Regions from separate parts of the Streptomyces sp. NPDC047315 genome, predicted to be linked through region 2. Evidence: riboswitches for the same ligand, from Rfam matches in the RefSeq annotation. Region 2 holds a riboswitch; each other region holds the start of a gene.
What was found. A riboswitch is a leader RNA that binds a small molecule or an ion and turns the genes downstream of it on or off. The one in region 2 is predicted to bind cobalamin.

Region 1 (9,988 bases), on a different contig from region 2:
GAGTCGGTCCGTGGCGGCGATGCCGTGCAGGGCTGCGATCCTTCCTTCCCGGACGTCGAACGTCACGATGCCGACGATCCGGTGGTCGATGACGGCGATGACGGCCGGGGAGCGGTTGATCCGGCCCAGGTGGAAGACGGGGGAGCCGCCGGCCAGTCGTCGTTTCGCCGGTGTGGGGGTGAAGCCGGCTCGGACGTAGGTGGCGACCCGTTCGCGCGTCTCGTACCGCAGTGTGCGTCTTGCCAGGCCGGCGCCGTCGGAGATCGCCGTCACGTCTTCGGTGAGCAGTGCCACCAGTCGTTCGGTTCGTCCTGAGGTGGCGGCGGCGATGAACTCCTCGACGATGCGGCGCGCGGACGCGGGGTCGGCTTGGCCGTCGCGGCGGCGTTCGGCGGTGAGGCGGGTGCGGGCGCGGTGGGCGTGTTGTTGGCTCGCGGAGCTGCTGATGTCGAGGATCTCGGCGATCTCGGCGTGGGGGTAGGAGAAGGCTTCGCGCAGCACGTAGACGGCCCGCTGGACCGGTGAGAGGTGTTCCAGGAGGGTCAGTACGGCCAGGGACACCGATTCGCGCTGCTCGAAGGTGTCGGCCGGGTCGAGCATCGGGTCGCCCTCCAGGAGGGGCTCGGGCAGCCAGGCTCCGGCTGTTCGTTCGTGGCGGGCGCGGGCCGAGCGGAGTCGGTCGATGCAGAGGTGGGTGATGACCTTGGTCAGCCAGGCTTCCGGGGTGTCGACGCGTTCCCGGTCGGCGGCCAACCAGCGGAGGAAGGTGTCCTGCACGGCGTCCTCGGCGTCGGCGGCCGAGCCGAGCAGACGGTATGCGAGGGAGGCCAGCCGGGCCCGGCTGGCCTCGAACCGTTCGATGGCTGCCTCGTCCATGCTCGGCAGCCTATGCGGCAGTCCTCGCGTCGGTCGGGTCGGGCGCGGTGGCCAGGCGGCGCCGGCGCTTCGGCAGGCCGAAGGTGGGGTGCGCAATGCCCGCCCCGGCTCCCTTGAGCACGCCGGACTTGAGCAGTGCGGCGGTCTTGCCGCCCAGGTACCAGGACTTCGGCCGGACGTCCGCGTCCACGAACTGGAAGATCGCGTCCCGTCGCCCGAGGCTGATGTGGTTGCCGCGGTACTTCAGCCCGGTGGTGGCGACGTCGTTGCCCGTCAGGCGCGCGATGATCGCGGCCGTGGCCTGCATGTTGGTCAAGCCGGCCGATGCGCAGGACATCGGCAGGGGGTGGCCGTTGTCACCGATCGCGTAGGCGCAGTCGCCGGCGGCGTAGACGTCGGGGTGCGAGATCGAGCGCATGGTGCGGTCGACGAGGATCTGGCCGGTCCCGGCGACCTCCAGGCCGCTGGCCGCCGCGATGGGGTGCACGGCGAACCCGGCCGCCCACACGGTCACCTCGACTGGGATGGACGTGCCGTCGGCGGCGACCGCACGCGTCGGCTCGACGGCTTCGACGACGGTGTGCTCGTGGACGTGGATGCCGAGCCGGTCGAAGGCCCGGTGCAGGTGGTGGCGGGCCTTCGGGGAGAGCCAGGCGCCCGGCTCCCCGCGGGCGGCGAGCGCGACCGAGAGGTCGGGGCGGGACTCGGCGAACTCGGTCACGGTCTCGATGCCGGTCAGCCCCTCGCCGACGACCAGCACCCTGCCGCCCTCGCCCAGACCGGCCAGGCGCTCGCGCAGTCGCAGCGCCGAGGGGCGGCCGGTCACGTCGAAGGCGTGCTCGGCCACGCCGGGGACGCCGTGGTGGGCCACGGAGCTGCCGAGGGCGTAGAGGAGGGTGTCGTACGCGATCTCGGCGGCCCCGTCATCACCGGTGACGGCGACGGTCTTCCGTTCGGGGTCGACACCGGTGACGCGGGCCAGCCGCAGCCGCACCCCGGTACCGGCGAACACGTCGGCGAGCTTGCGGAACGCGAGGTTCTGACCGCTGGCGAACTGGTGGAGCCGCATCCGCTCGACGAAGTCGGACTCGGCGTTGACGACGGTGATCTCGACGTCGGCGGCGGAGAGCCGGCGGGCCAGATTGCCGGCGGCGAAGGCCCCGGCGTACCCGGCGCCGAGGACGACGATGCGGTGCTTCATGGGGCTGCTCCTGTCTCGTTCGCGTACCCCTTGAACGAGACGGCGCCCCGATCCCTGACGGGGTCCGCATGTGATGCGGGTCACGAGTCCCGTGCGCGTTTCTGCGTCTCTTGACGTAGCCGCCGTTTCCCTGGGGGAGCGTTGGTCTCTGCGGCCCGGTGGCGGGCTTGTCGCACGGCGCCAGCGCGCCAGCCAAGGCGCGGCACTGCCGCACGGGGCCGCGCGGGACTTTGCGGACACGAACTAGCGGACGATGACGTCTTCGTCGGTTTGCTGCCAGCCGTTTCGGCGGTACTCGCGCGGTGGCATCCCGTGGGCGCGGGTGAAGACGCGGGGCAGGGCGGAGGCGTCCGCGTAGCCGAGTGTCCGTGCGGCCCGTCCGACCGTCATGCCCTCTTCTCGGTACTGGCGTGCCAGGGTCATGCGGAGCTGGGCCCGCCTCTGCGCGTACGTCTGACCGGTGGTTTCGACGAAGTCGTGACCGAGGGTCCTGGCGTCCACCCCGAGTTCCGAGGCCCACCGGGCGAGCGTGCGGCGGCTCGCAGGGTTGCGTCGGAGCTCCTCGGCGATCCGGTTGACGGCGGAGGAGGCCGATCCGTCGGCGGCCGTGAGGAGGTGCGGAGCGGCGAAGAGTTCGATGAAGCTCCGCGTGATGCCGTTGGGGTCGTGTCCCTCCGGGCGGATGAAGCCGTAGTTCGCGACGGCCGTGTGCAGGAGGAAGCCTTCGGCCTGCGGCGGGAAGCCGTGGACGAGGGCGTCCTTCGGCGCGGTCGCCGAGGGGCCGGGGCGGGAGCCGAGCGGAAGCAGGAGCGCGCCGCGCGGGAGCGTGATGCTGTTGCGCATTCCCGCCGTCAGCCAGGCGACGTCGCCCTGCCGCAGCCGGCGCTTTCGTCCTCCGACGACGAGTTGCGGTTCCGCGGTAGGCCCAGACGAGCACATGGAAGTCGTTCAGCCCAAGGAGGACTGGTCCACCCAACTGCGTCAGGCCGCCATCACCGACGTCTACGAGGTGCGGCTGCTCGTCGAGGTGGAGGCCGCGCAACTGGCCGCGCGGCGCAGGACGGAGGACGACGTCACGGCCCTCCAAGAAGCCCTGGCCAGGCGTCGCGAGGCCGCGAACGCCGACGACCCCGAGTTCGTCGCGGCCGACATCGCGCTGCACCGGACCGTGGTCGCCGCGGCCCGCGACCCGGTGCTCACCGGCCTGTTCACCGAGTTCGTCCCCGTGTTGGAGCAGCGACTGCTCGACCTGGTCGAATTGCTCGGCCTCCGCTCCGACGACCCGAACCACGGTGACGAGGGGCACGCCGCACTGGTGGACGCCGTCGTACGGGGAGACGCGGACGCGGCCGGACGGGCGCTGCGGGACGAACTCCGGCAGACCCTCGCCCTGCTCCACTCCTTCTGATCCCTCTGATCCCTCTGATCCCTCTGATCCCTCTGATCCCTCTGAGTCGATCGCCGCGCCCTGCCGCGCCCCACGCGCGTGGTCGATGATGCCGACCACGGCCACGGCGTTGAGATGATCGTTCGAGACCTGTGGGTCCACCAGATCCTGAGATCCTGGAAGGAACCGGCGAGATCATGCGTGCCATCGTGACCAGCGGCCCGACGGAGGCGTTCGGATGACCGACACCGCACCGACGACCGGTGGCGAGGAGACCGTCCTCCTCACCACCGGGCGGGCCGCCCACATCGTCCTCAACCGCCCCCGCGCCCTGAACGCGCTCACCCACGAGATGGTCCGGCGCATCGACCGCGCCCTGGACGACTGGGAGCGCGACCCGACCGTCGAGACCGTCGTCATCACCGGCGCGGGGGAGCGGGGCCTGTGCGCGGGCGGCGACATCCGCGCCATCCACGACGACGTCCGCAGCGGCGGCGGCGCCGCGTCGGCCGCCTTCTGGCGGGACGAGTACCACCTCAACGCCCGCATCGCCCGCTTCCCGAAGCCCTACGTCGCCGTGATGGACGGGATCGTGATGGGCGGCGGCGTCGGCGTCTCCGCGCACGGCAGCGTCCGGATCGTCACCGAACGCTCCCGGGTCGCCATGCCCGAGACCGGGATCGGCTTCGTCCCCGACGTCGGCGGCAGCCACCTCCTCGCGCTCGCCCCCGGAGAGCTGGGCACCCACCTGGCGCTGAGCGGGGCGCAGATCGGGCCCGGCGACGCCCTGCTGTGCGGGCTCGCCGACCATTACGTGCACTCCGACTCGCTCCCGACGCTCCTCGCAGACCTCGCCGAGCTGCCCGTACGCGACGCCCTCACCCGACACGTCCAGTCGGCGCCCCCGGGCGAGTTGGCCGCCCGGCGCGGGTGGATCGACGCCTGCTACGCCGCGGACACCGTCGAGGAGGTCGTCGGTCGACTCCAGGCCCACGGCGACCTCGCCGCCAAGGAGGCGGCAGACACCCTGCTCGCCAAGTCACCCACCGCGCTCAAGGTCACCCTGGCCGCCGTGCGGCGCGCCCGCCGGCTCGGCTCCTTGGAGGCCGTCCTCGACCAGGAGTACCGGGTGTCCTGCGCCGCGCTGTCCACCCCCGACCTGGTCGAAGGCGTCCGCGCCCAGGTCATCGACAAGGACCGCAACCCCCGTTGGTCCCCGGCCGCCCTCGCCGAGGTGTCGGATGCGGACGTGGAGCGGTTCTTCACCCCGCTCGGCGAGGACGAACTCGGCCTCGCCGACCACGGCACGTCACGGGCCGGGTGCCCCGGCCCGTGACCGCCCTGGTTCAGGAGACGGGCAGCTCGCCGCGGACGGCGCGGGCCGCGGCGACGAGGTTCTCCAAGGAGGAACGCGTCTCGGGCCAACCACGGGTCTTCAGACCGCAGTCGGGGTTGACCCACAGGCGTTCGGCGGGGATCGCCTTCAGCCCGGTGCGCAGCAGCGCGGCGGCTTCCTCGGCGCTCGGCACTCGGGGGGAGTGGATGTCCCAGACGCCGGGGCCGGCCTCCCGCGGATAGCCGTGGGAGGCGAGTTCCCGGGCCACCTGCATGTGGGAGCGGGTGGCTTCGAGGCTGATGACGTCGGCGTCGAGGTCGTCGATGGCCTGGACGATGTCCCCGAACTCGGCGTAGCACATGTGGGTGTGGATCTGGGTGCCCGGGGTGACGCCGCTGGTGGTGAGCCGGAACGCCTCGGTGGCCCAGGCCAGGTAGGCGTGCCGGTCCTCGGCGCGCAGCGGCAGGGTCTCGCGCAGCGCCGGCTCGTCGACCTGGATGACGGACGTCCCCGCCGCTTCGAGGTCGTCGACCTCGTCGCGCAGCGCGAGCGCGACCTGTCGGGCGGTGTCGCCGAGCGGCTGGTCGTCGCGGACGAAGGACCAGGCGAGCATCGTCACCGGGCCCGTCAGCATCCCCTTGACGGGGCGGTCGGTGAGCGACTGGGCGTACGTCGTCCAGCGCACGGTCATCGGGTCGGGGCGGGAGACGTCACCGGCGAGGATCGGCGGCCGGACGTAACGGGTGCCGTACGACTGCACCCAGCCGTGCTGGGTGGCCAGATAGCCGGTGAGCTGCTCGGCGAAGTACTGGACCATGTCGTTGCGCTCGGGTTCGCCGTGGACCAGGACGTCGAGCCCGGTCTTCTCCTGGAAGGAGAGCACCTCGCGGATCTCGTTGCGGATGCGCTCCTCGTAACCGGCGGTGTCGATCCGGCCGGCCCGCAGGTCGGCCCGGGCCAACCGCAGTTCGTCGGTCTGCGGGAACGAGCCGATGGTGGTGGTCGGCAGCAGCGGCAGCCCGAGGCGTTCGCGCTGCGCCACCGTCCGCTCGCCGTAGGGCCGGGAGCGTCGGGCGTCCGCGTCGGTGACGGCTTCGGCGCGGGCGCGGACGTCGGGGTCGCGGGTGATGGGCGAGGTGGCGCGGGAGGAGCGGGCGGCGCGGTTGGCGGAGAGTTCGCCTTCGATGGCCGCGGTGCCGCGGGTCAGGCCCTTGGTGAGGGTGACGATCTCGGTGGTCTTCTGCCGGGCGAAGGAGAGCCAGCGCAGGATCTGCGGATCGACGTCCCGCTCCAGAGCGGCGTCCAAGGGGACGTGCAGCAGGGAGGAGGACGCGCCAACGTCCACCCGGTCCGCCAGCCCGAGCAACGTGCCCAGCGTGGCCAGGGACTTGGAGAGGTCGTTGACCCAGATGTTGCGGCCGTTGACGACGCCGGCGATCAGGCGCTTGCCGGGCAGGCCGCCGGCGGCGGCGAGGGCGTCGAGGTTGGCCGCGGCGTTCTCGGTGAAGTCGAGGGCGAGTCCGTCGATCGGTGCCTTGGCGAGGACGGGCAGGGCGTCGCCGAGCTGGTCGAAGTAGGAGGCGACCAGCAGCTTCGGGCGGTCGGTCAGCGTGCCGAGGACCCGATAGGCGCGGCTCGCCGCGTTCAGCTCGGCCGGGGAGCGGTCCTCGACGAGCGCCGGCTCGTCGAGCTGCACCCACTCGGCGCCGGCCGCCTTCAGCTCCGCGAGGACCTGTGCGTAGACGGGCAGGAGCCGGTCGAGGAGGGTGAGGGGTTCGAAGTCCGCGGCCACCCCGGGGGCGGGCTTGGCGAGCAGCAGATAGGTGACGGGTCCGACGAGGACGGGCCGGGCCGTGAGCCCGAGCGTGAGGGCCTCCGTGAGCTCACCGACCTGCTTGGTCGCGTCGGTGGTGAAGACGGTGTCCGGTCCCAGCTCCGGGACCAGGTAGTGGTAGTTGGTGTCGAACCACTTCGTCATCTCCAGCGGGGCGACGTCCTGGGTGCCCCGGGCCATCGCGAAGTACCCGTCGAGCGCGCTCTGAGCGACGGCCGCCCGGTGGCGTTCGGGGACGGCGCCGACCATGACGGTGGTGTCGAGGACGTGGTCGTAGTACGAGAAGTCCCCGGTGGGGACCTCGTCGATGCCGGCTTGCGCCAGCTCCTGCCAGTTGCTGCGGCGCACCTCGGCGGCGGTGGCCCGGAGGGCTTCGGCGGTGACGCGGCCCTTCCAGTAGCCCTCGATCGCCTTCTTCAACTCCCGGCCCCGGCCCTGGCGGGGGTAGCCGTACACGGTGGCCCGTGCTGCCGCGGCTGCGGACTTCGCTGTCACGGAGATCTCCTTCGCGAGATGAATCCCTGAGTTCCCGGTGACCGGGTACGGGGACGCGAAGGGTGACACCAGCGGCGGACGGTCCACGCGCGACATGTGCGCGGTCGTTCGCTTCAGCTGTGTACGCCGACCCGCCCACGAGGTCACCGAGATGGCCGCATGCGGAACCGGTCCGCGTACGGGCAACGGGCAGGTCTTCGGACTCGCGGGCACGCCTGCCGGAACCTCCGGCGGACACCTACTGGCCGTCGCTTCCCAGACCCCTCGGGCCCAGTGCGTATGACGGCGGTCGTTCCCGCTCACCGCTGCGGGGCAGTCCCGGATTCCCACCGGGTTCCCTCTTGCGACGCACCCGCCTGGCGGACGGGACGAACCAGCTGCACCGGTCACCCTAAGCGGCAATTCCCGAAGGGGTCCGCATGTCGTCCATCATCCGGACAGTGGGATGAGACACGCGGTCGAGGTGTGTGAAGGGGCAGGGGGCGGGGTAGCCCGTGGTCGCACACGCGCGGCCCGGGCCGCTGCGACGGTGGGGCCGAGGCGGCCCGGCATCGGGGCGAGGGCGTGCCCGGGCGCTTCCGCGGCTCCCCGCGGGCTGAAATCCGGGTGACGCCAGGAGCGGTCGTCTGGGATAACAGCCGCAGATGCCGGCTACTCCGTGAGGCTTCCCGTGACGATCACCTGGCGCAGACTCGACGAATCCGACTTCCCTCGGCTCCGGCAATGGCTCCTGCAGCCGCACGTCGCGCGCTGGTGGAACCACGAGACGTCGCCGGAAGCGGTCGCACGCGACTTCGGGCCGGCGGCCCGGGGCGAGGAGCCGTCGGAGGACCTCCTCGTCGCCGTCGACGGAACCCCGGTCGCTCTGGTGCAGCGGTGCTGGGTCGCGGACTATCCGCAGTACCTCGGCGACCTGGCGTCCCAGGCCGAGGTGCCCGAGCAGGCGATGACCCTGGACTATCTGATCGGTGACCTTGAGCTGACCGGCCGGGGGCTCGGTACGCGGATCGTCCGGGCCGTCGTCGCGGCCACCTGGACGGATCACCCGGACGCGAAGAGCATCGTCGTGCCCGTCCACGCGGCCAACCGGGCCTCCTGGCGCATGTTGGAGAAGGCCGGGCTCCACCGCTACGCCGAAGCGTTGTTGGAGCCCGACAATCCCGCCGACGACCGCGAGCACTTCGTCTATCGAATCGACCGACCGACCGGCTGAACCGCCCTGGCGTCATTTCGCGCGACGCCCCCTGCGACCGGTCGGATTACGCGTGGTGTGGCTCTTGAGCAACCCGTCAGTGCTGCTTCATGCTCCGGACGATCCATTTCCGGTACTGCGCCACGTCGGTGAAGGAGGAGAGGGCGTACGTGCTGGTGCGGCCACCGGACGACACGACCCCGGCGAGCCGCCAGCCGTCGCCGGACTTGATGACCAGCGGGCCGCCGGAATCACCGGGCCCGCTTCCGCGGAACCTGTCGTCCTCGAAGCGGAGTTTGTCGGTGACCTTCTGGCGCAGGGGCAATTGGAGTTCCTGAAGCTTCTCCGGTTCGCAGAAGTCGACCTCACACGCGTTTCCCCAGCCCAAGAGCCGTGCCGGTGTACCGGTCGGCGGCGTCTTCGCGTTGAGCTTGGCGGGCCGGTTGGGCACCGGCTTGTCCAGCTTGAGCAGGGCGAGGTCGGGCCCCGCGAACGCGCCGTCGGGCGTGATGTTGGCGTCGGGGTGCTTGATGACCTGCTGGACCTTGGCGACCGTGCCACCCGTGCCGGTGGTGAGGCTGCCGATCCGAATCCGTATGTCGTCCTTCGCGATGCCGCTTCCGACGCAGTGAAATGCCGTCAGGACCCATGCGCTGTCGATCAGCGTGCCGCCGCAGAACGCGCCGTCCTTCGTCTGGAGGGAGGCCATCCAGGATTCTGGCGCGGGAGCGTCGGACCCTCCGACGACGGCCTGCGCCGGAGTCGCGAGGGCTACCACCCCGGCAAGTGCCGCAAGGGAGCCGACGATTGCAGGACGCCGGCCCGTCCGGTTCTCGATGAGCTTCATGCAAACCCTTCTCTCTGGTGACGCACAGGGCCCTTCCGCGGGTGCGTTGGATGCGCGGTCGGGCCGGTCTCCGTTCTATCCGGGACGGGGATTTCGTCGCCTTATCCGATCGTGCAAACGCTGCGGAAATGCGCGCTGCGATAGGAAGGAGCCATGCGGGTACTGGTGGTGGAGGACGAGGAGTTCCTGGCGCGGATGGTCGCCGAGGGGCTGCGGCGCGACGCGATCGCGGTGGACGTGGCGCACGACGGGACGCAGGCGCTGGCGAAGCTCGACTCCGGCGGCTACGAAGTGGTGGTCCTGGACCGCGACCTGCCCGGGGTCCACGGGGACGACGTGTGCCGATGGGTGGTCGAGCGTCGGCTGCTGACCCGTGTGCTGATGCTCACTGCCTCCGGCGCCGTGCACGAGCGGATCGCGGGACTGGCGCTCGGGGCCGACGACTACCTGCCCAAGCCCTTCGACCACGCCGAGCTGTTGGCCCGGGTCCTCGCCCTGGGGCGCCGTGCGCACCCCGCTCTGCCGCCGGTGATCGAGCACCGCGGCCTCGTCCTGGACACCGCCCGCCGCCAGGCCAGCCGGCACGGACGGCTCCTCTCCCTGACCCGCAAGGAGTTCGGCGTGCTGGAGGTGCTGCTTCAGGCGAGCGGCGCCGTGGTGAGCAACGAAGACCTGATCGAGCAGGTCTGGGAGGAGAGGACCAGCTACCGCACCAACGCGATACGGATCACCGTCAGCAAGCTCCGCGCCAAACTCGGCGCCCCGACGGTCATCGACACCGTCCCCGGCCTCGGCTACCGCATCTCCCGCGGGCCCCGGG
Region 2 (9,988 bases):
GCCCGGTCGGCCGGATAGTTGTCCTTACCACCGAGAAATACGTCATAGACCCGGGCGGGGTGCGCCCTGGTGGTGTCGATCCGGTCGCTCCGTCGGATCGGCTCGACAGGGCCGGGAACAGGGGCTTCACCGCTCATCGGGACCGTCCTCGGTGGTCGTGGGCGTGCACGGGCGCACGCTCAAGAATCAGCACCTGAATTAGACCATCCGACGACGCATTCCAGACACCGGGTCCGCGATCAAGTCCGCTTGGGACGAGCGGTAGTTGACGGGGCGTCGGGTTTCGGGCGGGGCTCGGAGGGACGGGAACGCCGGGCGGGACCCGAGGTCCCGCCCGGCGTTCCCGGTCTCCACGCCGCTCTACTCCCCGTCTTCCAGTTGTCCCTCGGCCTCCAGGTACGCCTGGCGCAGCGCCTCCAGCACCGCCGGGTCGGGCTTCGCCCACATCCCGCGGGACTCCGCCTCCAGCAGCCGCTCGGCGATGCCGTGCAGCGCCCACGGGTTGGCCTGTTCGAGGAACGCGCGGTTCGTCGGGTCCAGCACGTACGTCTCGGTGAGCTTGTCGTACATCCAGTCGGCGATCACGCCGGTCGTGGCGTCGTAGCCGAAGAGGTAGTCCACGGTGGCGGCGAGTTCGAAGGCACCCTTGTAGCCGTGGCGGCGCATCGCCTCGATCCACTTGGGATTCACCACCCGGGCGCGGAAGACCCGGGAGGTCTCCTCGACGAGCGTGCGGGTGCGGACCGTCTCCGGGCGGGTGGAGTCGCCGATGTACGCCTCCGGCGCGGTGCCGCGCAGCGCGCGGACCGTGGCGACCATCCCGCCGTGGTACTGGAAGTAGTCGTCGGAGTCGGCGATGTCGTGTTCGCGGGTGTCGGTGTTCTTCGCCGCCACCGCGATGCGTCGGTACGCGGTCTCCATCTCGTCGCGCGCGGGACGGCCGTCCAACTCCCGGCCGTAGGCGTAGCCGCCCCACACCGTGTAGACCTCGGCGAGGTCGGCGTCGGTGCGCCAGTCGCGGGAGTCGATGAGCTGGAGGAGGCCGGCGCCGTACGTGCCGGGGCGGGAGCCGAAGATCCGGGTGGTGGCGCGGCGTTCGTCGCCGTGCTCCGCCAGGTCGGCCCGGACGTGGGCGCGGACGTGGTTGACCTCGTCCGGCTCGTCGAGGGACGCGGCCAGCCGCACGGCGTCGTCGAGCAGGCCGATGGTGTGCGGGAAGGCGTCGCGGAAGAAGCCGGAGATGCGCAGCGTGACGTCGATCCGGGGCCGGCCCAGCTCCTCCTGCGAGATGGCCTCCAGACCGGTCACCCGGCGGGACGCGTCGTCCCAGACGGGGCGGACGCCGAGCAGGGCGAGGGCTTCGGCGACGTCGTCGCCGGCGGTCCGCATCGCGCTGGTGCCCCACAGCGAGAGCCCGACGGAGGTGGGCCATTCGCCGTTGTCCGTGCGGTAGCGCTCCACGAGGGAGTCGGCGAGGGCCTGTCCGGTCTCCCACGCGAGGCGGGAGGGCACGGCCTTGGGGTCGACGGAGTAGAAGTTGCGGCCGGTCGGCAGCACGTTGACCAGTCCGCGCAGGGGCGAGCCCGAGGGGCCGGCGGGGACGAAGCCGCCGGCCAGGGCGTGCACGGCGTGGTCGAGTTCGTCCGTGGTCGCCGCGAGCCGGGGGACGACTTCGCGGGCGCCGAACTCCAGGACGGCGGCGACCTGTTCGCCGTGCTCGGTGGGGACCGCGGCCGGGTCCCAGCCGGCGTCCTCCATCGCCTGGACGAGGTCGCGGGCCCGCTGCTCCGCTTCGTCCGCGGTCGTACGGGTGGCGGCGGACTCGTCGAGGCCGAGGGCTTCGCGCAGGCCGGGCAGGGCGGTGGCGCCGCCCCAGATCTGGCGGGCGCGCAGGATAGCGAGGACCAGGTTGACGCGGTCGGGCCCGGCGGGCGCGGTGCCGAGGACGTGCAGGCCGTCGCGGATCTGGGCGTCCTTGACCTCGCACAGCCAGCCGTCGACGTGGAGGAGGAAGTCGTCGAAGCCGTCGTCGTCGGGGCGGTCGGCCATGCCCAGGTCGTGGTCCAGCTTGGCGGCCTGGATGAGGGTCCAGATCTGGGCGCGGATGGCCGGCAGCTTCGCCGGGTCCATCGAGGAGATCTGGGCGTACTCGTCGAGGAGCTGTTCCAGGCGGGCGATGTCGCCGTAGGAGTCGGCGCGGGCCATCGGCGGGACGAGGTGGTCGACGAGGGTGGCGTGCACGCGCCGCTTGGCCTGGGTGCCCTCGCCGGGGTCGTTCACGAGGAACGGGTAGACCAGCGGCAGGTCGCCGAGTGCGGCGTCCGGGCCGCAGGCGGCGGACAGGCCCGCGTTCTTGCCGGGCAGCCACTCCAGGTTGCCGTGCTTGCCCAGGTGGACCATGGCGTCGGCGCCGAAGCCGCCGTCGGACTGCGGGGCGGCGATCCAGCGGTAGGCGGCCAGGTAGTGGTGGGAGGGTGGCAGGTCGGGGTCGTGGTAGATCGCGATCGGGTTCTCTCCGAAGCCGCGCGGCGGCTGGATCAGCACGAGCAGGTTGCCGAAGCGCAGGGCCGCGAGGACGATGTCGCCCTCCGGGTTGGCGCTGCGGTCGACGAACATCTCGCCCGGGGCCGGGCCCCAGTGCTCCTCGACGGCCGAGCGCAGCTCCTTGGGCAAGGTGGCGAACCAGCGCCGGTAGTCCGCCGCGGGGATGCGGACCGGGTTGCGGGCGAGCTGTTCGTCGGTGAGCCAGTCCTGGTCGTGTCCGCCCGCGTCGATCAGCGCGCGGATCAGCTCGTCGCCGTCGCCCGAGGCGAGGCCGGGGACGTCCGTGTCGCCGAAGTCGTAGCCCTCGGTGCGCAGTCGGCGCAGCAGGGCGACGGCGCTGGCGGGGGTGTCGAGGCCGACGGCGTTGCCGATGCGGGAGTGCTTGGTCGGGTAGGCGGACAGTACGAGGGCGAGGCGCTTGTCGGCCGCCGGGATGTGCCTGAGGCGTGCGTGGCGGACGGCGATGCCGGCGACGCGGGCGGCGCGCTCGGGGTCGGCGACGTACGCGGGCAGGCCGTCGGCGTCGATCTCCTTGAAGGAGAACGGCACGGTGATCAGTCGGCCGTCGAACTCGGGCACGGCGATCTGGCTGGCCGCGTCCAGCGGGGAGACGCCCTCGTCGTTCTCCTCCCAGGCGGCGCGCGATCCGGTGAGGCACAGGGCCTGGAGGATCGGCACGTCCAGCGCGGTCAGCGCGCCGGCGTCCCAGGACTCGTCGTCGCCGCCGGCGGACGCGTCGGCGGGCTTGGTGCCGCCGGCGGCGAGGACGGTGGTGACGATGACGTCGACGGCGCGCAGCTCTTCGATCAGCTCGGGCTCGGGGGCCCGCAGCGAGGCGACGTACAGGGGCCGGGGCCGTCCGCCGGCGGCTTCGACGGCGTCGCACAGCGCGTGGACGAAGGCGGTGTTCCCGCTCATGTGGTGGGCGCGGTAGTAGAGCACGGCGACGTTCGGGCCGTCGCCGGCGGGCGGCGCGGTCCGCTCCAGGGGGCCCCAGGTGGGGGCCGGTGCGGGAGCATCGAAGCCGTGGCCGGTGAGCAGGACCGTGTCGGACAGGAAACGGGCGAGGTGTTCCAGGTTGGTCGGCCCGCCGTGGGCGAGGTAGGCGTGGGCTTCGGCGGCGATCCCGACGGGGACGGTGGAGGCGGCCATCAGTTGGGCGTCGGGGGCCTGTTCGCCGGAGAGGACGACGACGGGGCGCGTCCCGTCGGCCATCAGCAGGTCGAGCCCCTCCTGCCAGGCGCGCAGGCCGCCGAGGAGTCGTACGACGACGAGGTCGACCCCGTCGAGGAGGGCGGGCAGGTCGTCCAGCGGGAGACGGGCCGGATTGGCGAAGCGGTAGGGCACCGGGCCCGCGGACGCACGGGCGCTGAGCAGGTCGGTGTCGGATGTCGACAGGAGCAGGATCATGCGGCGTCGGCCTTCCTCGGGGTGTCCGCGCCCCGGGCGTGTCAGACGGCGGGAGTTCCTGGCTCACCCGGCCCTTGCGGGTCGGGTTCACAGTGGCGGGACCGCGCCGGATTCACACCGGGCTTCCTCCCCTGTCGCCGTCGTGGCGATGGCGGACCGGCTGGTCCGCCCGAGACATAGTAAGGGCCGGGCGACGAGGGCGGGACGTACCACCGGTGTGACGATCGGTATGCTCGCCGCCATGGCTCCCTCACCTTCATCGCCCCAGGCCACGACGGCTGCGCGGGAACGTGGCGACGCCTGCCCGGGGACCTTGCGGCTGCACGCCGCGGACGACGGCGCGCTGGCCCGGGTCCGCCTCCCCGGGGGCGTGGTGACCGTCGCGCAGGCGCGGACGCTGGCAGCAGCGGCCCGGCGACTGGGGGACGGTGACCTCCACCTCACGTCACGCGGGAACGTTCAGCTGCGGGGGTTGCGGGAGGGCTGCGGCGCCGAGTTGGCCGAGGTGCTGGGTGCTGCCGGGCTGTTGCCCGCCCCCGGGCACGAACGCGTGCGCAACGTCGTCGCGTCGCCGCTGTCGGGCCTGGACGGGCGCGGTCTGCACGACGTGCGGCCGTGGTTGACGGCCCTGGACCGGTTCCTGTGCGCGAGCAGTGCGACCCGCAAGTTGTCGGGGCGGTTCCTGTTCGCCCTGGACGACGGGCGCGGGGACGTGGCCGGGCTGGGCGCCGACGTGACCGTACGGGCGAGGGCCGACGGCGGGGCCGCCCTGTGCCTCGGGTCGACCGGGGCGGTGCTGCGGGTGTCCGCGGACGACGCGCCGCGGTCGGCCGTCCTGGCCGCGGAGGCTTTCCTCACGACCGTAGCGGCGAGCGGGACGCCGGTCTGGCGGGTGGACGAACTCGCCGTGGCAGCCGAAGAGTTGGCGAGCGCGGTGGGCCGTCGACTGACGGACGGCGCAGTCGACTTCGAGAAGACGGCGCAGCGCGAGCCGGTGGACACCGCCGGTCCCCCGCCGGGAGCCGTCGGCACGGCCCTGTCCGTACACGTTCCGCTGGGTCGTCTCTCCGCCGCGCAGTGGGGGGAGTTGATCGGTGTCGCCGCGTCCCCGTCGAGCGGCGAGCTGCGGCTGACCCCGTGGCGGGGCGTCGTGGTACCGGTGCCGGACCTCGACGGCCCGCAGGCGGCCACGGCGCTGGACCGGCTGGAGGCCGCCGGCCTCGTCGTCGACCCCGCCTCCCCCTGGCTCCGCGTCGGCGCCTGCGTCGGTCGGCCCGGGTGCGCGAAGTCCCGTACTGACGTACGGGCGGACGCCACGCGCGCCCTGGTCGCCGTCGGCCGCGCACCCCTGCCCGTGTACTGGTCCGGGTGCGAGCGGCGCTGCGGGCGCCCGCGCGGCGATCTGATCGACGCGGTCGCCGCGCCGGACGGCGGATACCGGCTGACCGCCGCGGTGCAGGGCCGCGACCCCCGTACCACCGCACTGGACGACCCTTCCCACTTCGCCACCGCCCTGGCGGCGATCGCCCCATGAGCCGCACCACGACCGAGAGCAGCGAGAAGAACACCGTGACCACCTACGACTACGAGAAGGACGGCGCCGCGATCTACCGGCAGTCCTTCGCCACCATCCGCGCGGAGGCGGACCTCGCGGGCCTGCCCGCCGACGTCAGCCAGGTCGCGGTGCGGATGATCCACGCCTGCGGAATGGTCGATCTGGTGCGCGACGTCGCGTACACGCCCGCAGTGGTGGCCCGCGCCCGCGAGGCCCTGCGCGCCGGGGCGCCGATCCTCTGCGACGTCCAGATGGTGGCGAGCGGTGTGACCCGCAAGCGGCTGCCCGCCGACAACGACGTGGTGTGCACCCTGTCCGACCCGGCCGTGCCCGAGTTGGCGGCCCGGTTCGGCACCACGCGCAGCGCCGCCGCGATGGAGCTGTGGCGGGACCGGCTGGAGGGCGCCGTGGTCGCCGTCGGCAACGCGCCCACCGCGCTGTTCAGGCTGCTGGAGATGATCGAGGAGGGCGCGCCGCGGCCGGCCGCGGTCATCGGCGTCCCCGTCGGCTTCGTCGGCGCCGTCGAGTCCAAGGACGCCCTCGCCGCGCACCCGTCGGGGCTGGAGCACCTGGTGGTGCGGGGCCGTCGGGGCGGCAGCGCCATCGCCGCCGCCGCGCTCAACGCGATCGCGAGCGAAGAAGAGTGAACGAGAGCGGGCACACAAGCGTGAACGGCAAGCTGTACGGCGTCGGCCTGGGCCCCGGCGACCCTTCGTTGATGACCCTGCGCGCGGTCGAGGCGATCGCGGAGGCGGACGTGGTCGCGTACCACAGCGCCCGGCACGGGCGGTCCATCGCCCGCTCGATCGCGGCGAAGCACCTGCGCGCCGACCACGTCGAGGAGCCGTTGGTCTACCCGCTCACGACGGAGACCACGGACCATCCCGGCGGCTACCGGGGCGCGATGGAGGAGTTCTACGCCGAGGCCGCGGCCCGGCTCGCGGTGCACCTCGACGCCGGTCGCACCGTCGCGGTCCTCGCGGAGGGCGATCCACTCTTCTACGGGTCGTACATGCACATGCACAAGCGGCTGGCCGACCGGTACGAGACCGAGGTGATCCCGGGCGTCACGTCGGTGTCCGCCGCGGCGGCCCGGCTCGGCACCCCGCTCGCGGAGGGCGAGGAGGTGCTGACGATCCTGCCGGGCACGCTGCCCGAGGAGGAGCTGACGGCGCGGCTCGCTTCGACGGACTCGGCGGTGGTGATGAAGCTCGGGCGCACCTTCCCCTCGGTGCGCCGTGCGTTGGAAGGCGCGGGCCGGCTGGCGGACGCCCGGTACGTGGAGCGGGCGACGATGGAGGGGGAGCGTTTGGCGGCCCTCGCCGACGTGGACCCGGAGTCGGTGCCGTACTTCTCCGTCGCCGTGCTGCCGAGCCGCGTCGACGTCGAGCGTCCGACGGCCGGGGAAGGCGCGTGCGGCGAGGTCGTCGTGGTGGGCACCGGGCCCGCAGGGCCGCTGTGGCTGACCCCCGAGACGCGGGGCGCGCTGGCCGCCGCGGACGACCTCGTCGGTTACACCACCTATCTGGACCGGGTGCCGACCCGCCCCGGTCAGCGGCGCCACGGCTCCGACAACCGGGTGGAGGCCGAGCGCGCCGAGTTCGCGCTCCAACTCGCGCTGCGCGGACGGCGGGTCGCGGTGGTCTCCGGGGGCGACCCGGGGATCTTCGCGATGGCCACGGCCGTTTTGGAGGCGGCTTGCGAGGAGGCGTACGCGCACGTCCCGGTGCGCGTGCTGCCGGGGGTGACCGCGGCCCATGCCGCCGCCGCCCGCGCGGGCGCCCCACTGGGCCACGACTTCGCGACGATCTCCCTGTCGGACCGGCTCAAGCCGTGGGAGGTGATCGCCGAGCGGCTGCGCGCCGCGGCCTCGGCGGATCTGGTGCTGGCCCTGTACAACCCCGGTTCGCGAAGCCGCACCTGGCAGGTCGGCAAGGCTCGTGACCTGCTGCTGGAGCACCGGGCGCCGGACACTCCGGTGGTGGTCGCACGGGACGTCGGCGGCAGCGGCGAGCGGGTGCGCGTCGTACGGCTGGGCGAACTGGACCCGGCGGAGGTCGACATGCGCACGGTGCTGCTGGTGGGCTCGTCGCAGACGCGGGCCGTGCGGCGCGGGGACGGCGGGGACGGCGAGGAGGTCGTCTGGACGCCGCGGCGCTATCCGGAGGCGTGAGGGGTCACTGGCGCCCACCGGGCGTCAGTGACTGCGGACCCAGGCTGCGGCCTCGTCCGGTGTGGCGACGGCGGGCACTCCTTCGGGCGTCGGGGGCCTGCGCACCACGACGACGGGCAGCCCCGCTTCCCGGGCGGCCACCAGCTTCGGCGCGGTGGCCGCTCCCCCGCTGTCCTTGGTGACGACGACGTCGATCCGGTGGCGGCGCAACAGTGCGCGCTCCCCGTCGATGGCGAACGGCCCGCGGTCGAGCAGGACTTCCATCCGGGGCGGGTGCGGGGCCTGCGGCGGGTCCACGGACCGTACGAGGAACCACGGGTCGACGAGGTCGGCGAAGGCCGCGAGCCCCGTGCGTCCGGTGGTGAGGAAGATGCGTCGGCCGAGCCCGGGCAGCACGCCGGCGGCCTCTTCCAGGGAGTCGGCCTCGTGCCATCGGTCGCCCTCGGTCGGCTGCCAGCCGGGGCGGCGCAGCGCGAGCAGGGGGACCCGTGCGTCGGCCGCGGCCCGGGCCGCGTTGAAGCTGATCGTGCGGGCGAAGGGGTGCGTGGCGTCGACGACCGCGGCCACCCGGTGCTCCACCAGCCATGCGGTCAGCCCGTCGACGCCGCCGAAGCCTCCGACCCGCACCTGTCCGGGCGGCAGCCGCGGCGAGGCCACCCGGCCGGCCAGGGACGTGGTCACCCGTAGGTCGGGCCGTTCGTCGGCGGCGAGGAGTTCGGCGAGGCCGCGGGCCTCCGTGGTGCCGCCGAGGATCAGTACGTGCACGGCCGTCCCGTCCCCCGTGGCGTACGGCTGCCGCCCCGCCGGGTCAGCACGTGTGCCGTTCGCGCTCGGGCGAGTACAGGTGGCTGTCGCGGAAGTGCTCCGCCCCCAGGGTCCGCCCGACCATGATCACGGCGGTGCGCACCACCCCCGCGTCCTTGACCTTCCGGGCGATCTCGTCGAGCGTGCCGCGGATGACCAGTTCGTTCGGGCGGGAGGCGTACGCGACGACGGCGGCGGGGCAGTCGGCGCCGTAGTGCGGCAGCAGTTCGTCGACGACGCGGTCCACGTACCGGGCGGCCAGGTGCACCACGATGAGCGCCCGGCTGCGGCCGAGGGTCGCCAGGTCCTCGCCCTCGGGCATGGCTGTGGCCTGTTGGGCGATGCGGGTGAGGATCACGGTCTGGCCGACGGTCGGCACGGTCAGCTCCCGCTTGAGGGCGGCGGCAGCGGCGGCGAAGGCGGGGACGCCGGGGACGACCTCGTACGGCACCCCGGCGGCGTCGAGACGTCGCATCTGCTCGGCGACGGCGCCGAAGACGGACGGGTCCCCCGAATGCAGCCGGGCCACGTCGTGCCCCTGCTCGTGGGCGCGCACCAGCTCGGCCGTGATCGCGTCCAGGTCGAGCTGCGAGGTGTCCACGAGCCGGGCGTCCGGCGGGCACTCGGCGAGCAGTTCCTGCGGCACCAGGCTGCCCGCGTACAGGCAGACCCGGCAGGAGGCGAGCGTACGGGCGCCGCGCACCGTGATCAGGTCGGCGGCGCCGGGACCTGCGCCGATGAAGTACACGGTCATCTGTCTGCTCCTGGGGATGGGGTCACGGTCTTGACTACGGCCCACTGGGTCACGGGCATCGCCTGGCGCCAGCCGGTGAAGCCGCCGACGGGTACGGCGTGCGCGACCGCGAGGCGCACCAACTCGCCGCCGTGCCGGCGGTGGGCGTCGGCGAGGACCGCCTCCGACTCCAGCGTCACGGTGTTGGCGACGAGCCGACCGCCGACGGGCAGCGCCTGCCAGCAGGCGTCGAGGAGGCCGGGTGCGGTGAGTCCGCCGCCGATGAACACCGCGTGCGGAGTGGGCAGTTCGGCCAGGGCGGCGGGGGCGGCGCCGGTGACGACGCGCAGCCCCGGCACCCCCAGCCGCTCGGCGTTGCGGGTGATGCGTCCGGCCCGGACGGGGTCGCGTTCCACGCTGACGGCGCGGCACGTCGGGTGGGTCCGCATCCACTCCACGGCGATCGAGCCGGATCCGCCGCCGACGTCCCAGAGCGTTTCGCCGGGTGCGGGTGCGAGCGCGGCGAGCGCGGCGGCCCGTACGTGGCGCTTGGTGAGCTGCCCGTCGTGTTCGTACGCCGCGTCCGGCAGTCCGGGTGCGGCGCCGATGCGCAGCGCGTCGGGGGCGCGGCGGCACTCGACGGCGACGACGTTGAGGGGGTCGCCGGGCGGCTGCGACCAGTGGTCGGCGGGGGCCGGATCGCCCACCCGCTCCTGCGGCCCGCCGAGCTGTTCGAGCACGCGCATCGGGCTGGGTCCGAAGCCGCGGT
Region 3 (9,988 bases), on a different contig from region 2:
GGGAGCCGTACGACTTGGACAGCCCCTCCGCGGTGAGCGGGGTCTTGCCGCAGGGCGCGGGCTCGGGGAAGCGCAGCTTGGCGACCTTGTCGGAGACGCGCGCCGCCTCCAGGCCGGCGAGCAGCCGATCGGCGCGGCGGGCCATGTTCTGCGCGGCGACGGTCTTGGTGGCCTTGGCGCGCATCTTGTCGGCCTGCGCGTTGAGCGCGGCGGCCTTCTTCTCGGCGTTCTGGCGCTCGCGCTTGCGGCGCTTCTCGTCGGCCTCGCGCTGCTGCTGGTAGAGCTTCCAGCCCATGTTGTAGATGTCGATGGTGGCGCGGTTGGCGTCGAGGTAGAAGACCTTGTTGACGACCGTCTCGACCAGGTCGACGTCGTGGGAGATCACGATGAAGCCGCCGCGGTAGGTCTTGAGGTAGTCGCGCAGCCAGACGATCGAGTCGGCGTCGAGGTGGTTGGTCGGCTCGTCCAGGAGCAGGGTGTCGGCGTCCGAGAAGAGGATCCGCGCCAACTCCACGCGGCGGCGCTGGCCGCCGGAGAGGGTGTGCAGCGGCTGGCCGAGGACGCGGTCGGGCAGTCCGAGGGCGGCGGCGATGGTGGCGGCCTCGGCCTCGGCGGCGTATCCGCCCTTGGTGAGGAACTCCGTCTCCAGGCGCTCGTACCGCTTCATCGCCTTCTCGCGGGTGGCGCCCTTGCCGTTCGCCATCCGGTCCTCGTTCTCCCGCATCTTGCGCAGCACGGAGTCCAGGCCGCGGGCGGAGAGGATGCGGTCGCGGGCGAGGGTGTCGAGGTCGCCGGTGCGCGGGTCCTGCGGGAGGTAGCCGACCTCGCCGGAGCGGGCGATGGCGCCGCCGGCGGGCATGCCCTCGCCGGCGAGGCACTTGGTGAGGGTGGTCTTGCCGGCGCCGTTGCGGCCGACCAGGCCGATGCGGTCGCCCTTGGCGACGCGGAAGGTGGCGGACTCGATGAGGACGCGTGCGCCGGCGCGCAACTCGATGCCGGAAGCGGTGATCACGGACAGACTCCAGGACAGCTGTGTCGAACGGCGGAAGGGTGGGCGGGAGGGGCCGCGGGGGCGCGTCTCCGGGACGCGCCCTAAGGCTTCGACGCCGTCTATTGCGCAAGGAGAATGGCCATGGAGGCCAGTCTAACGGGGGCGTGCAAGTGGTTTTGTTCCCCGCGCGTCACCTGGTGCGGGGCCCGGCACGGGGTCGGTGCCGCGGGACCGGGGCCCCGCGGCACGCCTCAGGCTCCGCCGGTGTGGACCTGGAAGGCCGCGCGTCGCAGCGCCTTGGCGAGCGCCGGGTCCGGGTGGGCGGCGGCCAGCGCGACCAGGACCTGCACGGTGCGCGGGTGGCCGCCGGAGCGGACCTCGCTCAGCAGCGCCGGGACGGTCCCTTGGACCGCGGAGTCCAGATGGCGCAGCAGCAGTTGCGGCTCCCCGTGGTCGGCGACGGCGGCGGCGGTGTCCACCCACAGCCAGGTCGCCTCGGCGCGCGTGAGGACGTCCTGGGCGTCCTCGGCGTCCATCCCCTCGTACTCGGCGAGCCAGAGCAGGGCGTACGGGCGCAGGGACGGTTCGGTGGCCGCGGCGCGCACCTCGGGCTCGGCGGGGGCGCCGACGACCCGCAGCGCCTCGAAGGCGAGCCCCCGCAGCAGGGCGTCCTCGCCGCGGGCGACGGTCAGCAGCTCGGCGACGGAGCTGGCGACCGTACGGGCGGCGAGCCACGCGCGGTACTCGGCGCGGGCGGGGCCGGGGGTGAGGCGGGCGCAGCCGCGCAGCATGTCCTCGGCCGGCTGCTCGATGTTCCCGGCCGGGCTCTGGGCCGCGACGCAGATCTGCTCCAGCTTGACCCAGACCGCCCAGTTGCCGAGGGGGGTGAGGGTGGCGGAGCGGCCCCGGTCGAGGGTGAGCGCGCCGACCGCGGCCATCCCGTCCAGGGCCCAGTCGAGCAGCCCGGCGACGGGGAGGGCTTCGGCGGGCGGGGGCGCCGTGCGCTCCGCGGGGTCGTCCGGCAGCAGGCAGCGCTCCTCGCGCAGCTCGGCGACCCGCTGCTCCAGCATGTCGAGCAGGGTGGTCACGGAGACCGGCCCGGCGGAGAGCTGGAGCAGGGAGAGCAGCTGGGGAATGGCCTCGACGACCTCGGCGACCGCGGTGGTGGCCACGTCGTCGGGGGCGGGGTGCGCCAGCGACCAGGCGTCGAAGAGGGCGACCCAGCCGCGCAGCACGGCCATGTCGTCGCGGTCCCAGGCGCGCAGCCGCCAGCCGGGGCGCACGGTGTCGCCGTGGAGTTCGACGAGCCCGGCGAGGCGGGCCCTGTCCCAGTCCGCGCGCACCTGGAGGCGGGTCAACTCCAGTGCGGCGGCGGCGCGTTCCTCGGCGGCTGCGGTGAGCGGGGCGGTGCCCGCGTCGCCGTCGACGGCCGCCCAGCGGGCGATGCGCACGGCGTCGACGAGCAGTCGCCGGGCCTGTCGGGCGAGTTCTGCGGGGGGCGGGGTGCCCTCCGGTGGACGCGGCGCGGGCCGGGTGCGCCGGGTGGTCACGGCCCTGCGTGCACTGGCCAGCGGTCGCGGGCGGACAAGACGGAGTCTGGAGTTGCGCGCCAATTGCTCATCAGGCTTTCGGGACGTCACGGGGAGCAGTCTTCCCGTTGACGGCCCGAAAGCCCAAACGGAACCGGATGGACGGCCCTTCGGCCGTGGTGGTGCGGGGCGCGGGGGGTTACGCGGAAGGGCGGGCCGGGCGCTCGCCGCGGACCCGTCGCGCGGGCTCGCCCCAGGGCTCGCCGCGGGGGCTCACATCAAAGGGGTGAGGAAGCGGCGGAGTGCTTCCTCGTAACGGGCGGGGTCGGTGTTCCACATGGCTGCGTGTGGTGCGTTGAGGACGGTCTGGAGGGTGACCAGGTCCGGGCGGGCGGCGGCGAGTTCCCGTGAGGGGCCCCAGGGGGCGAGGGTGTCGTCGGGGCCGTGGAAGAGCAGGGTGGGGACGGTGATGACGGGCGCCACGGCGGCCACCGGGTGCGGCTCGGCGTACAGCCCGGCGCGGGCGCGGGCCGTCCGCACCACCAGCGGCACCAGGGGTCCCGGGGTGTGCCGCGCCCGGGCCAGCGCGCGCAGGGTGGCCTCCTGGTCGAGGACCGGGGAGTCGAGGACGAGTCCGGTGACGTGGCCGCGCAGGGCGGAGTCGGCCGCCGCGCGCAGGACCATGGCGGCGCCGGTGGACCAGCCGTACAGGACGACGTGCCGGGCGCCGCCGCGGACGGCGAAGCGCAGGGCGGCGTCGACGTCGCGCCACTCCCGGTCCCCGAGGTGGTTGAGCCCGTCGGGGGGCCGGGGCCCGTCGGGGTCGCCGCGGTAGCCGAGGCCGAGCACCGGCAGGCTCCTGCGGTGCAGGAACGGCAGCAGGTTCATGGGGTGCTCGCGGGTGGCGCCGAGGCCGTGCACGGCGATCACCCAGGTGTCCCGGACGCCGGGGACGAACCAGGACGGGAGCGGGCCGAGTTCGCCGGGGACGGTGACGTCCCGGTGGTCGATGCCGAGGGCTTCGGCGGGGGTGCCGACGTGCAGCCGGGGCGTCATGCGAACCCGGGTGCCCGGGGTGAGGCTGCCGCGGCCGACCCGTTCGAGCCGGCGCACCACGGTGTCGGGAGAGTTCGACAGGCCGTCGAGCACGGGGCCGGCGATCGCGTCGACGTCCGCGCCGGTGAGGCCGTACGTGCCGGGGCGGCGGGACGCGAGGCTGCGGGTGAGCGTCACCTGGCCGGCGGCGGTGGCGTGCACGGTGAGTCGGGGTTCGCCGGGCGGGGTCGGCCCGGGGCTGGCGCGGAGCGTCGCGTCGCTCGCGTACCGGGCAGCCGCCGCCACGGCCACGCCGACGCCTGTCAGGAGGGTGACGGCTGCCGCCGCCGCTGTTGCCGGGCGCACCGTTCCAGTGTCGGCACCCCGGCGGCGGCCTGCCAGCCGGCGCCACCCGCCCGGGTCGCGCCGACCGACCGGCGGGGAGGTTCAGGGGCGCTGCCCGTAGCCCTTGAAGCGGGTGGCGGCCTCGGCGAGCTGGGCGGGGGTGAGCAGGGAGGGGGTGCGGCCGGGGACGCCGGACGCAGCCAGCCACAGCTGGCACATCCACTCCAGCTGGGCGGTGCGGTCGTACGCCTGGTCGAGGGTGTCGCCCAGGGTCACGGTGCCGTGGTTCTGGAGCAGGCAGGCGGCGCGCCCGTCGAGGGCGGTCAGGGCGTGCGCGGCGAGTTCGTCCGATCCGTAGGGGGCGTACGGGGCGACGCGGACGGGTCCGCCGACCTCCGCGGCCATGTAGTGGATCGGCGGCAGCTCCGGGACGAGGGTGGAGACGGCGGTGGCGTGCACGGCGTGGGTGTGGACCACGGCGCGGCCGGCGCCGGACCGGTGCACCGCGAGGTGCAGGGAGAGTTCACTGGTGGGCGCGAGGGAGCCGATGACCTGGCGGCCGTCGAGGTCGACGGCGACCACGTCGCGGTCGGTGAGCCGGTCGTAGGGCACTCCGCTCGGGGTGACGAGCACGAGCGGGCCGACCCGGGCGGACACGTTGCCGGAGGTGCCGACGACCAGGCCGTCGGCGGAGCTGCGGCAGGCGGTGGCCACGAGGGCGCGCCAGGTGTGTTCGATCTCGTCGTAGGACGTCCGTTCGGTCATGTGCCGATCCTGTCAGCCGCTGCCGCGGTCGCCCAGAGGGACCCGTGATGCATATCACCACAAAGTCAGAGGAAAGCGGCGGGAGATCGACGAGAGATCGACGCCGCAGGGTCGGCCGCCCAGCGGCGCGGGGCCGCGGACGGCCGGGAGGGCGGCGGCGGGGTGGGTCCGCACCCCGGACGACACACAAACGGAATCATTAGAACCGCTTGGAGACACCGTGAGTCCCGCCCCAGTTCACCTTCCGTTCACCCAGGTTACTTACGTTCGGCGAGCCACTGACGTCCATAGATTGCCTGGGTAAATGGAACACATCACGCTGCTGCTCGCGATCGTGATCGTGACAGCTCTCGTGTTCGATTTCACGAACGGTTTCCACGACACCGCCAACGCGATGGCGACCACCATCTCGACCGGCGCCATGAAGCCCAAGACCGCGGTGGCCATGTCCGCCGTGCTCAACCTCGTCGGCGCGTTCCTGTCGGTGGAGGTCGCCAAGACCATCTCCAGCGGCATAGTCGACGAATCAGGCATCACCCCAGAAGTCATCTTCGCCGCGCTCGTCGGCGCCATCCTCTGGAACCTGCTGACCTGGCTGGTCGGTCTGCCGTCCAGTTCGTCGCACGCCCTGATGGGCGGCCTGGTGGGCGCGACCGTCGCGTCCGTCGGCTTCGACGCCGTCAACAGCGGCACGGTCATCACCAAGGTCCTGATCCCGGCCGTCGCGGCGCCGCTCGTCGCCGGCATCGCCGCGATGCTGGCCACCCGACTGACGTACAAGATCGGCCGCAACACGGACGCCAAGGGCACCGAGAAGGGCTACAAGGCGGGTCAGATCGCCTCGGCCGGCCTGGTCTCCCTGGCCCACGGCACCAACGACGCCCAGAAGACGATGGGCATCATCACCCTGGCCCTGGTCGCCAGCGACGTCCTCGACCCCGGCTCGAACCCCCCGCTGTGGGTCATCGTCTCCGCGGGCGTGGCCATCGCCCTCGGCACGTACCTCGGTGGCTGGCGCATCATCCGCACCATGGGCAAGGGCCTGACCGACCTCCAGCCGCAGCAGGGCTTCGCCGCCCAGACCAGCGCGGCGACGGTCATCCTGGCCTCCTCGAACCTCGGTTTCTCCCTCTCCACCACGCACTCCTGCTCCGGCGCCGTCATGGGTGCGGGCCTGGGCCGCAAGGGCGGCGTGGTCCGCTGGTCGACCGCCACCCGGATGTTCGTGGCCTGGGGTCTGACCCTGCCGGCCGCCGCGCTGGTCGCCGCCGCCTCCGAGTTCGTGACCAAGCAGGGTGACTGGGGCGTGGCCGTGGTCGCGGTCTTCCTGGTCGCCTCCAGCGCCGCGATCTGGGTGATCTCCCGCCGCCAGGTCGTCGACCACACCAACGTCAACGACGTCGACGAGCAGGCCGACGGCGCCGCTGCACAGAGCGCCGACGAGCCCGCCGGCGTCGTCACCAACGCCATCGCGGCCGTCACCCCGCCGCCGGCCGGCGGCATGGGCGCCACGGACGGCGCCGACCTCACGAAGACCATCCCGGCCTCCGCCGCCTCCGCCACGTCCTCGACGTCGGAGAACGGCCCGGCCAGCCCGGCTGCGGTGTAAGGACAGAGCAACATGAAAATCGACTGGGAAGCCCTCGGTTCCGTCTTCGGCGTGAGCCTCGTCGCCACCGTCGCCCTCGTCGGCCTCTTCTCGCTGGGCGTGGTGATGCTCAGCAAGCAGGAGACCGCGAGCGCCTCGGGCGGTGGCTCCGGAGTGCTGACGCGCACCGGTGCGTACGCCTGCTTCGCGCTCTGCGCGGTGGCCGTGGCCTACGGCATCTATCTCATCGTCGACTGACCGGCCGATCCGGCCGCAGCACCGCGCCACGACGGGCCGGGTCGTACGTCCTCGCTGGACGTACGACCCGGCCCGTCGTGGTGCGTACGGCTCCGTCGCAGGTCAAGGGCAAGTTGACGGCCCTTCTCACCCCGTGGTGGACTGCCGGGGCCATTACGGCGGCAGCAGAGGAAGTCCGGTGCGAATCCGGCGCGGTCCCGCCACTGTCACCGGGGAGCCCTCCCCGGGAGCCAGGAACTCTCGCCGCCGATCACGTCGAACCAGGGCGCGGACACCCTGAGTGAGGACATGCGACATGCGCGGCTGCGGCTTCGTACCTGCTCTGCACGCACCGGGAAGAGCACCGGGGCGCGCCCCGCGCCCGCTGCTCCCCCGCGGACGGCGCGACCCGCGGCCCTGCGGCCCGACGGCCGGCTGAACCGTGCGGCCCGACCGTGTCTTCGCGTACGGCGCCGCCACCGGCGTCCTCGGTGACCTGCTGTTCGGCGATCCGCGCCGGGGACACCCCGTCGCCGCCTTCGGCCGGGCCGCAGGCGCCGTGGAGCGCACCTTGTGGCGTGACCACCGCGGGTGGGGCGCGCTGCACACCGCCGTGTGCGCCGGGGGCGCCGTCGGCGCCGCGGCGCTCGTCGCGCACGGGGCGCGCCGTCACTCCGCCGCGTCCCTCGCCCTGACCGCCGCCGCCACCTGGGCCGTGGTCGGGGGCACGTCGCTGGGGCGGGAGGCGCGCACCGTCGGGGACGCGCTGGCGGCCGGCGACCTCGCCGCCGCCCGGGCGCGGCTGCCGCACCTGTGCGGCCGGGATCCGCACTCCCTGTCCGAGCAGCAGATCGCACGCGCGGTGGTGGAGTCGGTCGCCGAGAACACCTCCGACGCCGTGGTGGGGGCCCTGGTGTGGGGCGCGCTCGCCGGCGTGCCCGGTCTGGTGGGCTTCCGTGCGGTGAACACCCTCGACGCGATGGTGGGCCACAAATCGCCGCGGCACCGCCGGTTCGGCTGGGCCTCGGCGCGCCTGGACGACGTCGTCGGCTGGCCGGGGGCGCGGCTGACGGCCGCCCTCGCGGTGGTCGCCGGGGACGACCCGCGCGCGGCGGTACGTGCCTGGCGGGCCGATGCGCACCGCCATCCGAGCCCGAACGCGGGCCCCGTGGAGGCGTCGTTCGCGGGCGCGCTCGGAGTGCGGCTCGGCGGCACGCTGTCGTACGGCGGCCGGACGGAGCACCGGGCGGTGCTCAACGGCGCCGCCCGCCCGGTCGCGGTCACCGACGTGGCGCGCGCGGTGCGGCTGTCGCGGCGCGTCGGCGTGCTGGCGCTGGGCACGAGCGTGGCCGCGCGGCTGCTGGCCGGCCGACTGGCCCGTACGCAGGTGCCGGTACGACTTCGGAAGGGGCGGGCCATATGAGCGGTCAGCGACGCGGCGGCGGACTGCTCGTCGCAGGTACGACGTCCGACGCGGGCAAGAGCGTGGTGACCGCGGGGATCTGCCGCTGGCTGACCCGCCAGGGCGTGAAGGTGGCCCCCTTCAAGGGCCAGAACATGTCCCTCAACTCGTACGTGACGCGCGACGGCGCCGAGATCGGGCGGGCCCAGGCCATGCAGGCGCAGGCCGCCCGGGTGGAGCCGACCGCGCTGATGAACCCGGTGCTGCTCAAGCCCGGCAGCGACCGCACCAGCCAGGTGGTCCTGCTGGGCCGCCCGGTCGGGGAGATGAGCGCCCGCGGCTTCTTCGGCTCGGGGACCCCGGCCGCCGGCGGCGGCCGAGCGGCGCTGCTGTCCACGGTCGTGGAGTGCCTGGAGGAGTTGCGGAGCACGTACGACGCCGTGATCTGCGAGGGCGCCGGCAGCCCCGCGGAGATCAACCTGCGGCGCACGGACATCGTGAACATGGGCGTGGCGCGCGCCGCGGAGCTGCCGGTGCTCGTCGTCGGCGACATCGACCGGGGCGGCGTGTTCGCGTCCTTCTTCGGCACCACGGCGCTGCTCGACGCGGCGGACCAGCGCCTGGTCGCCGGGTACCTGGTCAACAAGTTCCGCGGTGACGTGAGCCTGCTGCGGCCGGGCCTCGACATGCTCGAAGGGATCACCGGGCGCCGCTCGTACGGCGTCCTGCCGTACGCGCACGGGCTCGGCATCGACGAGGAGGACGGCCTGCGGGTGTCGCTGCGCGGCGCCGTGCGCGAGTCGGTGGTGGCTCCCCCGGTCGGCGACGAGGTGCTGCGGGTGGCGGTGTGCGCCGTGCCCCTGATGTCCAACTTCACCGACGTGGACGCGCTCGCGGCCGAGCCGGGCGTGGTGGTGCGGTTCGTGGACCGGCCGGAGGAGCTGGTGGACGCGGACCTGGTCGTCGTCCCCGGTACCCGGGGCACGGTCCGGGCACTGGCGTGGCTACGGGAGCGCGGCCTCGCCGACGCGCTCGTGCGGCGGGCCGCCGAGGGCCGCCCGGTGCTCGGGATCTGCGGCGGCTTCCAGCTCCTGGGCGAGCACGTCGAGGACGACGTGGAGTCCCGCGCGGGCGAGGTCGCCGGACTCGGGCTGCTGCCGGTGCGGGTGCGGTTCGCGACGGACAAGACGCTGGCCCGGCCGACCGGTTCGGCGCTCGGGGAGCCGGTGGAGGGGTACGAGATCCACCACGGCGTCGCCGAGGTGCTGGGCGGCGAGGCGTTCTTGGACGGCTGCCGGGTGGGGGCGGTGTGGGGCACGCACTGGCACGGCTCGCTGGAGAGCGACGGCTTCCGCCGCGGCTTCTTGCGGCGGGTCGCACAGGCGGCGGGCCGGCGCTTCGTGCCGGCGCCGGACACGTCGTTCGCGGCGCTGCGCGAGGAACAGCTGGACCGCCTGGGCGACCTGATCGCGGAACACGCGGACACCGACGCGCTGTGGCGCCTGATCGAAGGCGGCGCCCCTCCGAACCTCCCCTTCGTCCCACCGGGCCACCCGGGCGCCCCGGGAACGCCGTCATGAAGGCCGGGCCGAATCCCCACCTCCCTCCGACCTCCGGTCGCGGTCGCGGTCGCGCCGTGGCAAACACTCAACGTTTGCGTCCGCGGCCCGGTGGTGGGCTTGTCGCGCAGTTCCGCCCCCTACGCCCTGAAGGCGTGGGGGTGCCCCCACCTATGCCCAGAGGGCGTGGGGGGCGGAACTGCGCGAACAACCGCAGACAGCCCGCAGCCGAGCGACCACCGCAACCACAACGGACCCCACCCCGCGAGCCGGAGGCACCCGCATGAGCCGCACCCCGTATCCGTTCACCGCCCTCGTCGGGCAGGACGACCTCCGGCTCGCGCTGCTTCTGAACGCGGTGTCGCCGCGCGTCGGCGGCGTCCTCGTCCGGGGTGAGAAGGGCACCGCCAAGTCCACCGCCGTGCGCGCGCTCTCCGCGCTGCTGCCCGGCATCGCCGTCGTCGCCGGCTGCCGCTTCTCCTGCGACCCCGCCGCCCCGGACGCCGACTGCCCCGACGGCCCGCACGAGCCGGGCCC

Region 1: it holds a riboswitch for cobalamin, as region 2 does, so the genes downstream of both, metE (5-methyltetrahydropteroyltriglutamate--homocysteine S-methyltransferase) here and cobN (cobaltochelatase subunit CobN) in region 2, are expected to answer to the same signal.
Region 3: it holds a riboswitch for cobalamin, as region 2 does, so the genes downstream of both, ABZ842_RS18200 (cobalamin biosynthesis protein) here and cobN (cobaltochelatase subunit CobN) in region 2, are expected to answer to the same signal.

The regions. Positions count from the first base shown of each region.
Region 1 is NZ_JBEYTZ010000033.1:63,413-73,400, reverse strand. Features, by position in the region: gene ABZ842_RS30905 (sigma-70 family RNA polymerase sigma factor) at 1-876, opposite strand, end outside; gene ABZ842_RS30900 (FAD-dependent oxidoreductase) at 887-2,077, opposite strand; gene ABZ842_RS30895 (AraC family transcriptional regulator) at 2,321-2,920, opposite strand; partial or broken gene ABZ842_RS30890 (FCD domain-containing protein) at 3,027-3,485, shown strand; gene ABZ842_RS30885 (enoyl-CoA hydratase/isomerase family protein) at 3,703-4,800, shown strand; gene metE (5-methyltetrahydropteroyltriglutamate--homocysteine S-methyltransferase) at 4,811-7,129, opposite strand; cobalamin riboswitch at 7,300-7,500, opposite strand; gene ABZ842_RS30875 (GNAT family N-acetyltransferase) at 7,800-8,342, shown strand; gene ABZ842_RS30870 (serine protease) at 8,419-9,168, opposite strand; gene ABZ842_RS30865 (response regulator transcription factor) at 9,322-9,988, shown strand, end outside.
Region 2 is NZ_JBEYTZ010000063.1:8,554-18,541, reverse strand. Features, by position in the region: gene ABZ842_RS37575 (SAM-dependent methyltransferase) at 1-137, opposite strand, end outside; gene cobN (cobaltochelatase subunit CobN) at 361-3,954, opposite strand; cobalamin riboswitch at 3,996-4,115, opposite strand; gene cobG (precorrin-3B synthase) at 4,184-5,488, shown strand; gene ABZ842_RS37560 (precorrin-8X methylmutase) at 5,485-6,156, shown strand; gene ABZ842_RS37555 (precorrin-2 C(20)-methyltransferase) at 6,177-7,682, shown strand; gene ABZ842_RS37550 (cobalt-precorrin-6A reductase) at 7,707-8,447, opposite strand; gene cobM (precorrin-4 C(11)-methyltransferase) at 8,491-9,240, opposite strand; gene cbiE (precorrin-6y C5,15-methyltransferase (decarboxylating) subunit CbiE) at 9,237-9,988, opposite strand, start outside.
Region 3 is NZ_JBEYTZ010000014.1:50,763-60,750, forward strand. Features, by position in the region: gene ABZ842_RS18170 (ABC-F family ATP-binding cassette domain-containing protein) at 1-1,012, opposite strand, end outside; gene ABZ842_RS18175 (hypothetical protein) at 1,243-2,541, opposite strand; gene ABZ842_RS18180 (hypothetical protein) at 2,794-3,921, opposite strand; gene ABZ842_RS18185 (class II aldolase/adducin family protein) at 4,003-4,665, opposite strand; gene ABZ842_RS18190 (inorganic phosphate transporter) at 4,970-6,274, shown strand; gene ABZ842_RS18195 (hypothetical protein) at 6,287-6,511, shown strand; cobalamin riboswitch at 6,640-6,771, shown strand; gene ABZ842_RS18200 (cobalamin biosynthesis protein) at 6,933-7,913, shown strand; gene ABZ842_RS18205 (cobyric acid synthase) at 7,910-9,472, shown strand; gene ABZ842_RS18210 (putative cobaltochelatase) at 9,735-9,988, shown strand, end outside.